2 regions of the Bacillus sp. KH172YL63 genome follow, and region 1 is predicted to be linked to the other one. Evidence: predicted binding sites of a transcription regulator. Region 1 holds the regulator's gene; the other holds the start of a gene.
The links. The regulator NrdR, encoded in region 1, represses ribonucleotide reductase genes. The targets are predictions, from matches to a motif close to AACACNATATATNGTGTT.
Positions count from the first base shown of each region.

Region 2: a site for NrdR is predicted at 5,512-5,529, ahead of KH172YL63_RS14320 (vitamin B12-dependent ribonucleotide reductase). Genes of this name have one in related genera too.

Region 1 is NZ_AP022842.1:3,164,157-3,170,838, forward strand. Features, by position in the region: gene KH172YL63_RS16190 (putative sporulation protein YtxC) at 1-28, opposite strand, end outside; gene dnaI (primosomal protein DnaI) at 564-1,496, opposite strand; gene KH172YL63_RS16200 (replication initiation and membrane attachment family protein) at 1,509-2,894, opposite strand; gene nrdR (transcriptional regulator NrdR) at 2,996-3,451, opposite strand; gene KH172YL63_RS16210 (cytosolic protein) at 3,534-3,914, opposite strand; gene speD (adenosylmethionine decarboxylase) at 4,124-4,504, opposite strand; gene KH172YL63_RS16220 (glyceraldehyde-3-phosphate dehydrogenase) at 4,842-5,870, opposite strand; gene coaE (dephospho-CoA kinase) at 6,388-6,682, opposite strand, start outside.
Region 2 is NZ_AP022842.1:2,796,236-2,802,917, forward strand. Features, by position in the region: gene KH172YL63_RS14295 (M24 family metallopeptidase) at 1-56, opposite strand, end outside; gene aroQ (type II 3-dehydroquinate dehydratase) at 43-501, opposite strand; gene KH172YL63_RS14305 (YqhR family membrane protein) at 595-1,164, opposite strand; gene KH172YL63_RS14310 (SA1362 family protein) at 1,473-1,835, shown strand; gene KH172YL63_RS14315 (patatin-like phospholipase family protein) at 1,852-2,733, opposite strand; gene KH172YL63_RS14320 (vitamin B12-dependent ribonucleotide reductase) at 2,837-5,407, opposite strand; gene KH172YL63_RS14325 (lipoate--protein ligase family protein) at 5,759-6,595, opposite strand.

The sequences.
Region 1 (6,682 bases):
TCTTTTGCTTAAAAATGAATTCAATCAAACTTTCCCGCCTCCTTAAACCCAAATCCCTGATTTATATATATGGGAGGCTTGTATGAATTAGAAGTTTCTGGGGGAAATTTATTGGATGGAAGCCTGGAAATGCAGTTCCGCTTTCTATTTACTAATAGCATGTGGTGATTTCCGCTGCAGGGGCTCGCTTTCCGCGGGGTGGGCGGTGAGCCTCCTCAGCTGCGCTTCCGGGGTCTCACCTGTCCAGCTCCGGCGGCTAGCCCCTCGAGGTCATAAGCTAAATGGTCCAAGAAGGCAAAGACCGCCTTCTTAGGCCCATTCATCTTATGTTTGTCGGGGCTGAACAAGCCGCCTCCGCCTTTCTTTCTGTCCCACTATCCCGCAGGAGTCGAGCCCCTTCCGCTCCAATCTATTAAGCATATTATTCTAAAAACATGAACCCAAAACCATAAAACACACGACCATTGCTTTCATACTGCCCATTCATTTTTTTCATTCTTCTTTCTCCAACCAATGGACCCAAAAAAGAGAGGATCCCCCCTCAGGGATTTCCTCTCTTTTCGCTATTCTCTCCGGTTCCGGCCGTCGATGTGGACGGGTTGGGAGAGGTATTTGATGCGCTCCATGATGCGGGCGGCTTTTAGTTTTTCTTCTTCGCCCCTTTGACTGTATGTCAGGTGATGGGTGAGTTCGTTGAAGTTGAAGTTGGACGTGAAGAAGGTCGGCAAGTTCTCGAGCATGCGGTACTGGAGGATGGTGCCGAGGATTTCATCCCTTCCCCAGCTGGACATCGTTTCTGCGCCGATGTCATCGAGCATGAGGATCGATGCGGTTTTCACCATTTCCAGTTTCTCGTTGATCGAGTTGTCGCCGAGTGATTGCTTGATTTCCCGGAAGAACTCGGGAACGTACACAATCAGGGAAGCGATCTTCTTCTCGGCCAGTTCGTTTGCCATCGCGCCTAATAAGTAGGATTTGCCGACTCCGAACTTGCCGTAAAAGTACAAGCCTTTCATTTTCGTCCCTTCAGAATAGGTTTCTACGAAATTCTTCGCCAGGCGGACCGCTTCCAGCCGGCTCTTAGTATCGAGCTCAAGGGTCTGGAAGGATGCCTGCAGGATATCTTTCGGCACGTACAGGCTTTTGATGAGACGCTGGGAGCTTGTCCGCTCGTCATGTATGACTTTGCGGGGACAGCGGTGATACTCGATGTCGATCGTATCCCCCCTGATGACGAGATGAGGGTCGTAGCCTTCCATCATGTTTTTACATTCCTGCAGAGAAGGACAATACCTGCACTCTTTGCTTTGAGAGATGTATTCATACAGCTTCATGAGGCTGTTGTTGACCATCTCTGCCGTCACCAGGCCTTCGTTCTTTCGGATAAAGTCCTTTACATCATTGTTTTCAAGGATCTCTTTTTTCATTTGTTCATATCTTTGTTGAAACGAACCAGAAGTCGCCAACCGTTTCAGGGTGTTGTTTATGTTCTCCACCGTTCTGTTCACCTACTTCCGAAAATTTTTGAGTTCTTCTTCGAGCTTCTTCTTTTCTGCTTCAAAATCGTAATCTTCTGCCGGGGATTCGGATTCTTTCGCCGTGTCTTCTTCCTTGAACCATTCAGGAAGCTTTTCGGTCCGGATCGGTTTTCGCCGCTTGGTCGATTTCGATTCCTTCTTCCCTTCGGCCCATTCGAGATACTGCTTGTGCTCCTTTTTCGCCAGGTCCATTGCTTCACTTGCAGTCGTCACTTTTTTCCTTGACCAGTGGGATGCGATTTTTTCCATATATCCTTTGGTGAGCTTCATATCGGTCTTCAGCAATACATACTGCACCAGGACATTCATGACCCCGATCGGAAGCTTTTGTGACATGAGCACTTCTTCGACAGCCTGTAGATCCGCCTTCGAAGGGGAACCGCCGTTTGAAATGTCTGAGAGCACATCTTTCGGTGATGTCGTTTCCAGGTATTCGATCAGCTCCTCTTCCTTTGAAAGGGGCTTGTCGGATTTCACCGGTGCCTTCACTTCGGTTCTTGTCGTCAAATCGGGCAATTGATCTCCGGACTTCAATCCGTACCAGTCACGGGCTGTTTTCCTCAGCAATTCTATGTTGATCGTATCATCGGCATCCAGGGAGCTTAAGACGATGTTTTTCATCTGCAGGGGATCGATGCCGTACAAATAACTCAGCTTCAACACCGTATCCTTCACATTTGCCGTGAACGCACGCCTTGGCACCATTGATTCAGACAGTCCTGAAAGTAGCAGCTGAAAATCGAAATCCACTTCATCGAGTGAAAGGCCTTCGTTCCTGCCATATTTCATATATTGTTCACCGGATGCCGCCTGTGAATCCACGTTGGCGTCATGGTGAAGAAAATTGATCGGTTCCGACGTAAAGACATCCTGAAACGATCGGGTGATATTCGTATACGACCCTTTTTCAACCGAGACATCTGTGAAGAATTTCTTCAACCGTAAATAATGGGTCCGTCCGATCTTACGGTACAAATAAACATTCAACATGCCGTCGTGAAAAAACTCCTCCGGTGACAAAGGGGGCTGCAATTCATAAAGGAAGCTCCGGTCGTCACCATCCTTCTTTTCATACACCTTCAAAAGCCCGATGCCTTCAAGCTTCATTCTTGCCTCATATACATCCTGCAGATTCACAGACAGCACATTCATCAAATGATAGTGGGTGGAATCGGTCGACCACAGGCGGTTCTCTTCCACTTCCCCCCATAAACTCATATAGAGGCTGTAGCAAACAGATCCGATCAAAGGCTGGTATAAAAATGTAATGATTTTCCGGTCATATTCCTGAAGCATCCCATTGGTCCCTACCGTGTAGTGATCGATTGGCTGTATTTCATTCCAATGCTTCTTCATCATAGTTAGATTCTACCTTTCATAAAAACTCACGAGGTCAACGCCCCGAAGTACCAGTCAAAGAGAAAAGAGCCAAAGAAATCCATCTTCAGCTCATTCTTCTACTCTTTTTTAATTAATTCCTTTAATTCGTCTATGAACACATTAATATCTTTAAATTGACGATAGACTGATGCAAAACGGACATAAGCCACTTCATCCACTTTCGCAAGGTGATCCATGACCATCTCGCCGATCTTCACAGATTCCACTTCGGATGCACCTTGATTCCGAAGGTCTTTTTCAATATCCGTTGAGATCTTCTCTAATCTCTCAAGGGGAACAGGACGCTTCTCGCACGCCTTGATCAATCCCCTCAATATCTTCTCTCGACTAAACTCTTCTCTTACCCCTTCTTTTTTCACCACAATCAGAGGAAGCTCTTCCACCTTCTCGAAAGTCGTGAAGCGGAACGTGCACACTTCACACTCTCTCCTTCTCCTGATTGAACGTCCTTCATCAGCAGGACGGGAGTCTACAACTCGTGTACCATTATGCTGGCAAGACGGGCATTTCATAATATCAGCTCCGTTATTACATACTATTACCTTCATCATATAAAAAAGCCGGGTCATACACAAGCGTATAAAGGATTTACCGTTATTTCACTTTATTCAGCTCACTGTCGAGCCTCTGATAATAGTGGTTGATTTGTGCCTTCAACACGGTATATGTACCGAAGATCTTCCCTTTATCCGCACTGACCTTGAAGTCGATTGCCGTTTCGAACGGCCGGACGGTGATGACCGTTGCGACGATGAACAGCTGTGGCATCCCGTTTTTCCTCACGGTGATCTCCCCTCTGTCCTTCGACTGGGAAATCACTTCATACTCTGATGAAGAAAACAGTTCTAATACTGCATTAAATGCACCTTGATGCATCGCTTTATAATAGTGGGTTTGTAATTCTTTATCATCATGCGCATCAGACGTCTCGCACTCTGACTGAAATCGTTTCAACAGGGTCTTTAATCCGCTCATATGAAGTTCCTCCCTTTATTTACCCTTATTTTACACGAAAATAGAGGGATTGGAAAATAGGAAAAGAGCGGCGGGCGGGGATGATGGCAGGATTCTTGTGAAAAGTGGCTGGTTTGTTAGGAGTGAGTGCTGGTTGATTTCCGGCATCCAAACCAACAACACAAAAAAAGAGATGCATAATTCACGCATCTCTTTCGGGTTATAATCGATTAAAGGGCTTGAGCCTGAGACTTTTTCACTTGTACTGGACCCATACCACGTGGCAATTCAATTGTTTCGCGAGTGTCCGCACCTAGCGCGTCTGCAATATATTCAGCAGCGATATTAGGATCTAAATCACCGCAAGTATATACATCAATGCTGGCATAACCGTGTTCAGGAAAACTGTGGATGGTTAAGTGTGATTCAGAAATGATCACGACTCCACTTACACCTTGAGGCGCAAATTTGTGGAATGCCACCTCACGCACTTCCGCACCTGACTTAAGCGCAGCATCTACGAATGTTTTCTCAATACCTACTACATCGTTTAATTTTTCAAAATCGCAACCCCATAATTCTGAGATTACATGGCGACCCATTGTTTCCATTTCGTATTTCCCCCTTTGACATGATTTTTTTCGTCAAAATGAACGCATCCTTTGGCAAAATCTTAATTACCACGGGGGAAAGTTAGTCCGAAGAGGTCCTAACCCTTTAAGTAATTAAATCAGTATTCATTTGCTAATAAGAAGTTCACGAAAAATAGTATACTTTGTTTAAATCTCTTTTGCAATAAATTTCTTTAAACTTTTTTAAATGGGCATTCCGGCCGTTGACGAAAGGGGATTCAGCCGCTTTCAGCCATGATTTTCCGAAAAAAAAGAAAAAGGACGCGTCACGGTCGACGCGCCCTAAAAGCATAGCTTATCGTTTATGTTGATTCTTTCAAACGTTCACTTCTTGTTTTGCGCTCATTTTGGATGCCACGAATTTAGCCAGGTCGACGACGCGGCAGGAGTAGCCCCACTCGTTATCGTACCATGCGAGCACTTTCACTTTCCGGCTGCCCATGACCATTGTGGACAGGCCGTCGATGATCGCTGAATGAGGATTCGTATTGAAGTCGATTGATACCAATGGTTCCGTCGTGAATTGAAGGATGCCGTCCAAAGAGCCGATCGATGCCGTGATGAAGGCATCATTGATTTCGTCCACGGTGACGTCCCTTTTCACATCAACAACAAGGTCGACAAGGGATACGTTCGGCGTCGGGACACGGAGTGCCATGCCGTGCAGCTTTCCGCTTAACTGAGGTAGCACCAATGACAGCGCTTTCGCGGCACCCGTCGTTGTCGGGATGATGGACTGTCCGCATGCTCTTGCCCGGCGCAGGTCTTTATGCGGGTTATCGATATTTTTCTGATCATTTGTGTATGCATGGACCGTCGTCATCAGACCGTTCTCGATCCCGAACTGCTCATCGAGGACCTTTGCAACCGGAGCCAGGCAGTTCGTCGTGCATGATGCATTTGAAATAACACTATGTTCTTCTATATTTAATGCGCTTTCATTTACGCCCATCACAATCGTGATATCTTCATTTTTACCAGGGGCCGTCAAAATGACTTTCTTGGCGCCGGCTTCAAGGTGAAGGCTTGCTTTATCCTTTGAATTGAATTTCCCTGTCGCTTCGATCACGATATCAATGTTCAATTCACTCCAAGGCAATGCTTTCGGATCACGGTTGCTCAACAGCATGACACGTTTGCCGTTTACGATGATGGCATTGTCCTCTGCCACTACTTCCGCCTGGAATGTGCCGTGATTTGTGTCATACTTTATTAAATGGGCTAACGTTTCAGCCGGGTAGCTCGCGTTGATGGCTACAACCTCTAAGTTATCATCTGTAATCGCTTTTCTGAAAACCATTCTCCCAATACGCCCAAAACCATTGATTGCAATTTTCGCCTTCATAAATCCGGCTCCCCTCTATATTAATGTTATACTTATATGATTGATTTCTAAAATTAGTATAACATATTGAGAGAATTAGTTAATAAGTATTTTGCTGATATTAAATGTTTTATTATTCTGACAAATGTACTTATTGAATGTATATTGTGTTGCTTTGCATTCATACATGATTTCGCGGTCAAGAGCCTGGTCTATTATGGGTGACTTCATTTTTAAAAACCAACATCATAGATATTGGCGATTTCCGCTGCAGGTGCTCGCTTTCCGCGGGGCGTGAGTTGAGCCTCCTCAGGCTTCGCCTTGTGGGGTCTCAACTTTCACGCGTTTCCCGCAGGAGTCGAGCACCTTCCGCTTCAATCAAATGAGCATGTTTTTCCAAAAAAACATGTAAACCGAGACCTACATCTTCAAATCCCCAACACATATCATTCTCCGAAGTTAAACCATTTTTTTGTGCAAGAATTTCAATCAGACACAAAAAAACCGACAAGGGCTTCCTTGTCGGTCATTTCTCTTGCTAGGGTTTCAAGTCCCATTCTACTATTAGCGCTTCAAGCTGTTCCTTGGTGTCATGCAGTGAGCCGTTGTTGTCGATGACTGCGTCGGCAAGGTTGACTTTTTCTTTCAGCGGGAATTGTGACGCGATGCGTGCTGATGCGTCTTCTTTGCTGAAGTGGTTCCGCTCCATGAGGCGGGCGAGCTGGGTTTCTTCGTTGACGTATACGACGAGGGTCCGCTCGACCATCCATGTGAGTTCACTTTCAAACAGAAGCGGGATGTCCATGAAGATCGTTTGTTTGCCTGCAGCGACG
Region 2 (6,682 bases), 370 kb from region 1:
ATTCCGTCTAATTGATTTTCTGCAAAAGCTTCACGTAAGCGTTCAAGCTTCATCATCTTCCACTCCTTTATGATTCTTCATTATTGCTTGCAATGCCAATTCATACCCGAACAACCCCAGACCGACGATCTGACCGATTGTTTCAGGAGCCACAACGGACTGGTGTCTGAATGCTTCACGGGCATGAATATTTGAAATATGTACTTCCACAACAGGCACGGATACTGAAGCGACAGCATCTCTTAATGCGTAGCTGTAATGGGTGAAGGCCCCCGGGTTCAAGATAATCCCTCCATAACCTTCATCTTCTGCCTGATGGATGAGGTCAATCAATTCCCCTTCATGATTCGACTGGGCCGCTTTCAGCCGGCAGTCTTCCTTTTCTGCCAGGGATGCTAGCCTGTTTTCAAGCTGGGCAAGGGTGACGTGGCCGTAAATATGTGGTTCACGCCTGCCTAACCGATTTAAGTTCGGACCATTCAAAAGCAAGATTTTCATCATATGTAAACTCCTAAAAAAATAGAATGTTCATCAAGAACATTCTAACATAAACCATTTACCTATACCTACATAATTGTCTGATAAATAGGATTCTTAATGGGATACTTCCCCTGATCTTTCTTTTTCACCTTGATGCCTCAACTCATTCTCTTCATATGAAATCGAGTAGCCGATGAACACGCCATACAGCACATACAGGCAAAAGGTGGTGATCAATGTGTGATAATCAATCGCTTGAAAAGATTTCAGGCTTGGGAACAGCGGATTAAGCAACAGGAAGAAGGCAAAATACAGTGCTACTCCATAGGCAACGCCCACCCACATTGATTTAAACTTACGCAACAGACCATAATAGATGAGTGCCACTCCAATTGAGATAATGCCGTAAGCCACGATGGATAGGATAATCCCAATCCATGTATCCACCCATTCTCCCACCGCCCAGGGCTCGAAGATGATATTTGGTTCAATCTTCGTAAAGGAAAAGAAGTAACAGATGTACCCGACCGCACTCCACAGCATTCCGCCGATAAATCCCGTCACGACGACCATCATTGTGAATGAAAGTGGCTTTTCACTCTGATTTTGTTCTAAGCGGGGATTTTCCTTACTTTCTTCCGTCCCCTCCTGCACCTTTTCATGTTGACCTTTCTGCTCTGCCATATGCAACACCTCCATTCGTAGTATGTCCCAATGATGTAAACATTTGCATGATAAGTTGAAATTTCACCCCGTTCACTTATGACAGGAATGTGGCGGGAAATATGAATAACGAACTGCTTTCCCTAGTGCTTTCCATCAATTTTTAGTAAAATAGAACATATCTTTCAAAGTTTCAGAAAAAGCAGGGGAGACACACATATAAACAGCAGATAAAAAAGCATGAAACACGGTTAAAAAACCCTTTAATTGTCTAGAATAATAGTATAAGTCAGATTCAAGATGGACTGTCATGTTAGGAGGTGGCTTTGTTGAACGCTCGTAATATTGTTGTTTTCACTTTAATTTTGTTGGCGATCATCGGTCTCGGACATTCCCTGTTCGGAAATCCGTTAGGGCTTGCCAAACAATTACTTTTCACAGCAGCTCTGATCGGAATCATTTATTTTGCATACCGCAGGTGGTTCAGCGGCAGGCGGGCTGGTAATAGTAATGAGCAAAGAGCGTTTCTGAAAGCAGCCAAGCAATCAAAGAAGCGGCATAAGAAGCAATCTTCAAAAAGGCCTCAAGTATCGAATGTGTCGAAAAAGCGCGGGACGCGTAAGAAATCAAACGCTAAACTAACCGTGATTGAAGGTAAAAAGAATAAAAAAAACAATCGAGCTTCGTTTTAGGAGCTCGATTGTTTTTTTATACCGGCCAGTTTTCCAAAAAGGTTTCCGCCCTCAATTTCCCGTATGTGATCAGTTCCTTTTTCTTCTCCGGGGTTAAGGAGAATTCGGTTGTCAGCACCCCTTCTGTCGGGATGAAGATGATATTTTTTTCGAGCTTTCTTGAAATGTAACGGGAATCATGGGCATCTTTCATTGTGATAAAAAGCGCCTCGTATAAATCGATCGCATTTTTGATTTGTTTTTTTGGTCTTGCGATAAGATCATGGCTCAGTTTCACCCCAAGGACCGGCCTCACATGCTGGACATTTTCTGCGTCAAATAGCCATAAGGGGAAATTACTGAGGACGCCTCCATCCACAAGGAAGCTGACACCGGCCAAAGATTTTAACTTTACAGGTTCAAAAAAATAAGGAATACTTGCACTCATGCGTATCGCCCTGGCGACCGGAAATGTCTCTTTCGGTATCCCATACTTTTCAAGATCATCAGGAAGCACCAGCAGCCTTCCATTCGTCAGATCAGAGGCGATGACCCGGAGTGAATTCTTCGGAAGGTCGGCAAATGTATAAATCCCTTTCGCTTTCAGCTTCTCTTCCAGCCAGTTCTCAAGGGCCATCCCTTTATATAAACCCAACCGGTAGTACACCCGAAACCATTTGATGATGGGAAGAGAGATGATCGCGTTCGTATCCAGTAATTCCTTCAGGTCAATTTCATCCATGATTTTCATGATTTCACTGCTTGAATAACCCGCAGCGATAAATGAAGCGACGATCGCTCCTGCACTGGTTCCTGCTATCCTTTTAAAGCGATAGCCCTTTTCTTCTATCGCCTGATAGGCACCGATCAGTGCGAGCCCTTTGATTCCTCCACCCGAAAATACACCATCGATTTCCATAGCCCCACTCCTTCAATGTCTACTACTACATCTTTAATTCAAAGTGGGGGAATTTAGAATAAAAAAATAGGAAGGGAGCGGGTCCCTTCCTATCATTCTTCGATTATAAACCGCATTTCAGCTGTGCACCGCAATTGGTACATGTGTTACAGCCACCCATGTCTTTGACCGTTCCTTTACGGCACACAGGGCACGTATTCCCAACTTCTGAACCGATCGTGACATCCGTCGAACGAACATCCTGGATCGTATCAAGCAATACGATCGGCTTTTTCGATGTAGGGATTTCTTTTTGTTCCTGTCCGTCTTCGTCATCGAAGCTGTTTTCTTCCGCTTTCAGGGTAAGCACCTGGGAATCACGGCTTCCGTCGACATACACGGTTCCACCTTTCGCTCCGCCTTTATACAGACGCTCATACACTTTTTCCACCTGTTCCACCGTATATCCACGCGGGGCGTTGACCGTTTTGGAAATAGAGCTGTCGATCCAGTTCTGGATCACACATTGAACGTCGGCATGTGCCTGAGGCGCCAAGCTCATGGAAGAAACAAACCATTCCGGCAGATTGTCGGCATCCGCTTCAGGATTTCTCTTCAAGTAATCCTCAACGATGTCTGCCTTCACTTCAATGAATTTACCAAGGCGTCCACTTCTGTAGTAGGTGAAGGAGAAGTATGGTTCAAGACCTGTTGATACACCTACCATCGTACCTGTTGAACCAGTCGGAGCGACCGTCAACAGATGGGAATTACGGATGCCGTACTGTTCAATGTCATGTCGGACATCTGCAGGCATTTTCTTCATAAAGCCGGTTTCAACAAATGCTTTTCGTAAAGCTTTCGTTTCTTCGTCCGTACTTCCGGTCAGGAATGGGAAGCTCCCTTTTTCCTTTGATAATTCCACTGAAGCACGGTATGCCGTCGTGGCAATGACCTCAAACACTTCATCTACAAGCTTATTACCTTCTTCAGAACCGTATTCTTTCTCACAGTAGATCAATAAGTCAGCAAGTCCCATGACGCCGAGGCCGACACGTCGTTCACCGAGGGCCTGCTTTTTGTTTTCATCAAGGAAGTATGGCGTCGCATCGATGACGTTGTCCTGCATACGTACACCCACTTCGACGGTCCGCTTCAACTTTTCAAAATCAACTGTCTTCGTTTCTTTGTCGGCAAACCGGGCAAGGTTGACTGCTGCCAGGTTACAAACGGAATACGGGGCAAGAGGCTGCTCACCGCACGGGTTTGTCGCCACTACCTTTTGGCCGTATGCTTTGGCATTTGTCATATCATTTGCGTTATCGATAAAGAAGATCCCAGGCTCTGCAGAGTAGGTTGCACACACATTGATCAGATTCCAAAGCTCCTTCGCCTTGACTTTACGGTATGTACGCACTTTATAGCCAAGCTTCTCCCACTCGCGCACATCACCTACGTTGTGCCATTCTTCGTTATAATATTTCATCTGCTCTTCATTATAGCTTTCCACATCAGGGAAGCGCAGCTCATATTCACGATCATTTTCCACTGCTTCCATAAAGTCGCTCGTCAGGCAGACAGAAATGTTCGCCCCTGTGAGGAACTCAGGATTGTGAACGCTGTAAGTCCCTCCGGTGCGGAGCTTTTCTTCTGCATGCTTAAGGATTTTCGCATCGAATCCACCGTATCCAGGGATTTGTCTATAATTCAGGATGCCTTGATACATCGCTTCCTCTTGTTCCGTCAGAGGGGTGAATTTCAGTTTATCCTCTGCAGCCTTCTTGATCGTTTCGTCTTCTGTGTTTTCGAGAAGATAGCGGAGGATACGCGGGTTTTGCATTTTGGAAATGATGAATTCAATAATGTCGGGATGCCAATCTGACAGCATGATCATCTGCGCACCGCGTCTTGAACCGCCCTGTTCAACCAGGTGTGTCAGCTTTGCGATATCATCCAGCCAAGAAACAGAACCGGAAGATTTACCGTTCACGCCTTTAGCAAGCGTGTTGCGTGGACGAAGCGTCGATCCGTTCGTTCCGACACCGCCGCCCCGGCTCATGATTTCCATTACCTGCTTGCGGTGTTCTGAGATTCCTTCACGGGAATCCTGGACGAAAGGCATCACATAACAGTTGAAGTATGTGACGTCCGTACCTGCGCCTGCTCCGTACAACACCCGGCCTGCAGGAACGAAATGGAGGTTCACTAATTCATGATAGAACTTCTCGAACCAAACTTGTCTTTTTTCAGGAGTTTCTTCCACTTCTGCCAAGCCTGTTGCGTTACGCTTTGCAATTTGTTCGTAATAGACTTCAAGAGGTTTTTCGATCACATCAAGGTTTCTTGATACGATACCTTTTTCCATTTCCTCAGGTTTGTCTATCGCACTTCTGTACTCTTCTTCGATCCAAACATCCGCCTTTTTCGTTTCCCAGTCGATGCTTGAGATATAACCCAATCCACGTGCCGGAAATTTGGGATCCTCCTTGATCGTGAGTACGACAAAGTCCCCTTCTGAAAGTGTGATTTTTTCAGTGTCCTTGAAGGAATAGCGATCAATCATGACAAGACGGGATACACCTTTGTGGGTGGTAGTCATATCCGGGGTTATAGGATGTACCTGAGGAAATAATCCGATATCCTGGTTTAATCTTTCGATGTTTAATTTCATTGTGTTTTTCGACGCAACAGTCATAAAGACAACTCCTTCTATCTCGAATGTTTCAATATATGTGATTTCCTTTGGTGTTTGTTTTCAAATATTACGATACCATAGCTTATTTTGAAAAGCAATAAATAAACACAACATATTGTGTGCGCAAAAATATACAACACACCACATATTGTGTTTCAGGTCAACTGTTCTTTTGTTTGTCAAACGGATAATCAGCTGATAAAAATAGAAAACGGGAGAAAATAATAGAAAAAGATCTAAAGCATGACTGAATTCTAGTATTTTAGAACTTGATATAAATCAAACAACCGCAATCCTTGGTAAAACAGGAAAAAAGCGACAATCATCGCTTTTTTTCTACAAAAACTTTTTTTAACGTTTGTAATTCCATTCATCGGACTCGTATCTTGACTTTGCAAGGTCCTCAACATATTGTGTTTCTTCATCAGAAAGTTCATAAGGTTCGAGATAAATATCCAAACCATCCTCAAAACCTTTTTTGAATGCTACCTTTGCCATGTCCATTGTGATGGTCTCAGTACTGATTTCGTTCATGGCAACTGCCTTATTTTTGAATGCACGCTGCATCCTTTCTTTCACCCTGTCGGATGGATATTTAAACAGACTGAACAGCTTATCTTCATCGAGATCCAAAAGAATGGAACCATGCTGAAGGATGACGCCCTTTTGACGTGTTTGGGCACTTCCAGCCACTTTTCTTCCTTCGACAACCAGTTCATACCAGCTTGGTGCATCAAAACAGACTGCTGAACGGGGGTTTTTCAATCCTTCCCGCTCTTCTGCCGTTTTAGGGACGGCGAAATAGGCTTCAAGGCCGAGTGCTTGAAATCCTTTCAATATCCCTTCAGAGATGACCCTGTATGCTTCTGTTACCGTTTTAGGCATTTCAGGATGATCCTCTGACACGATTACACTATACGTCAATTCGTGTTCATGCAGGACACCCCTTCCCCCAGTCGGCCTTCTCACAAATCCGAGCCCGTGCTCTTTAACCGCATCAAGATTGATTTCCTTTTCAACTCTCTGGAAGTATCCAACTGAAAGTGTGGCCGGGTCCCAGCCGTAAAAACGAATCGTCGGCGGTATCTTCCCTTGGCTGTGCCAATCAAGGAGTGCTTCATCAAGCGCCATATTATAGGACGGGGAACAATGCCCTGAATCGATGAATCTCCATGTTTCTTTTTTCATATTCCATCCCTCATTCATTTCGTCTCTGTTGTGTCATTTATATGTAAATCATTCAACTCACTAAGTCCGTTACTAGTCTATCAAATC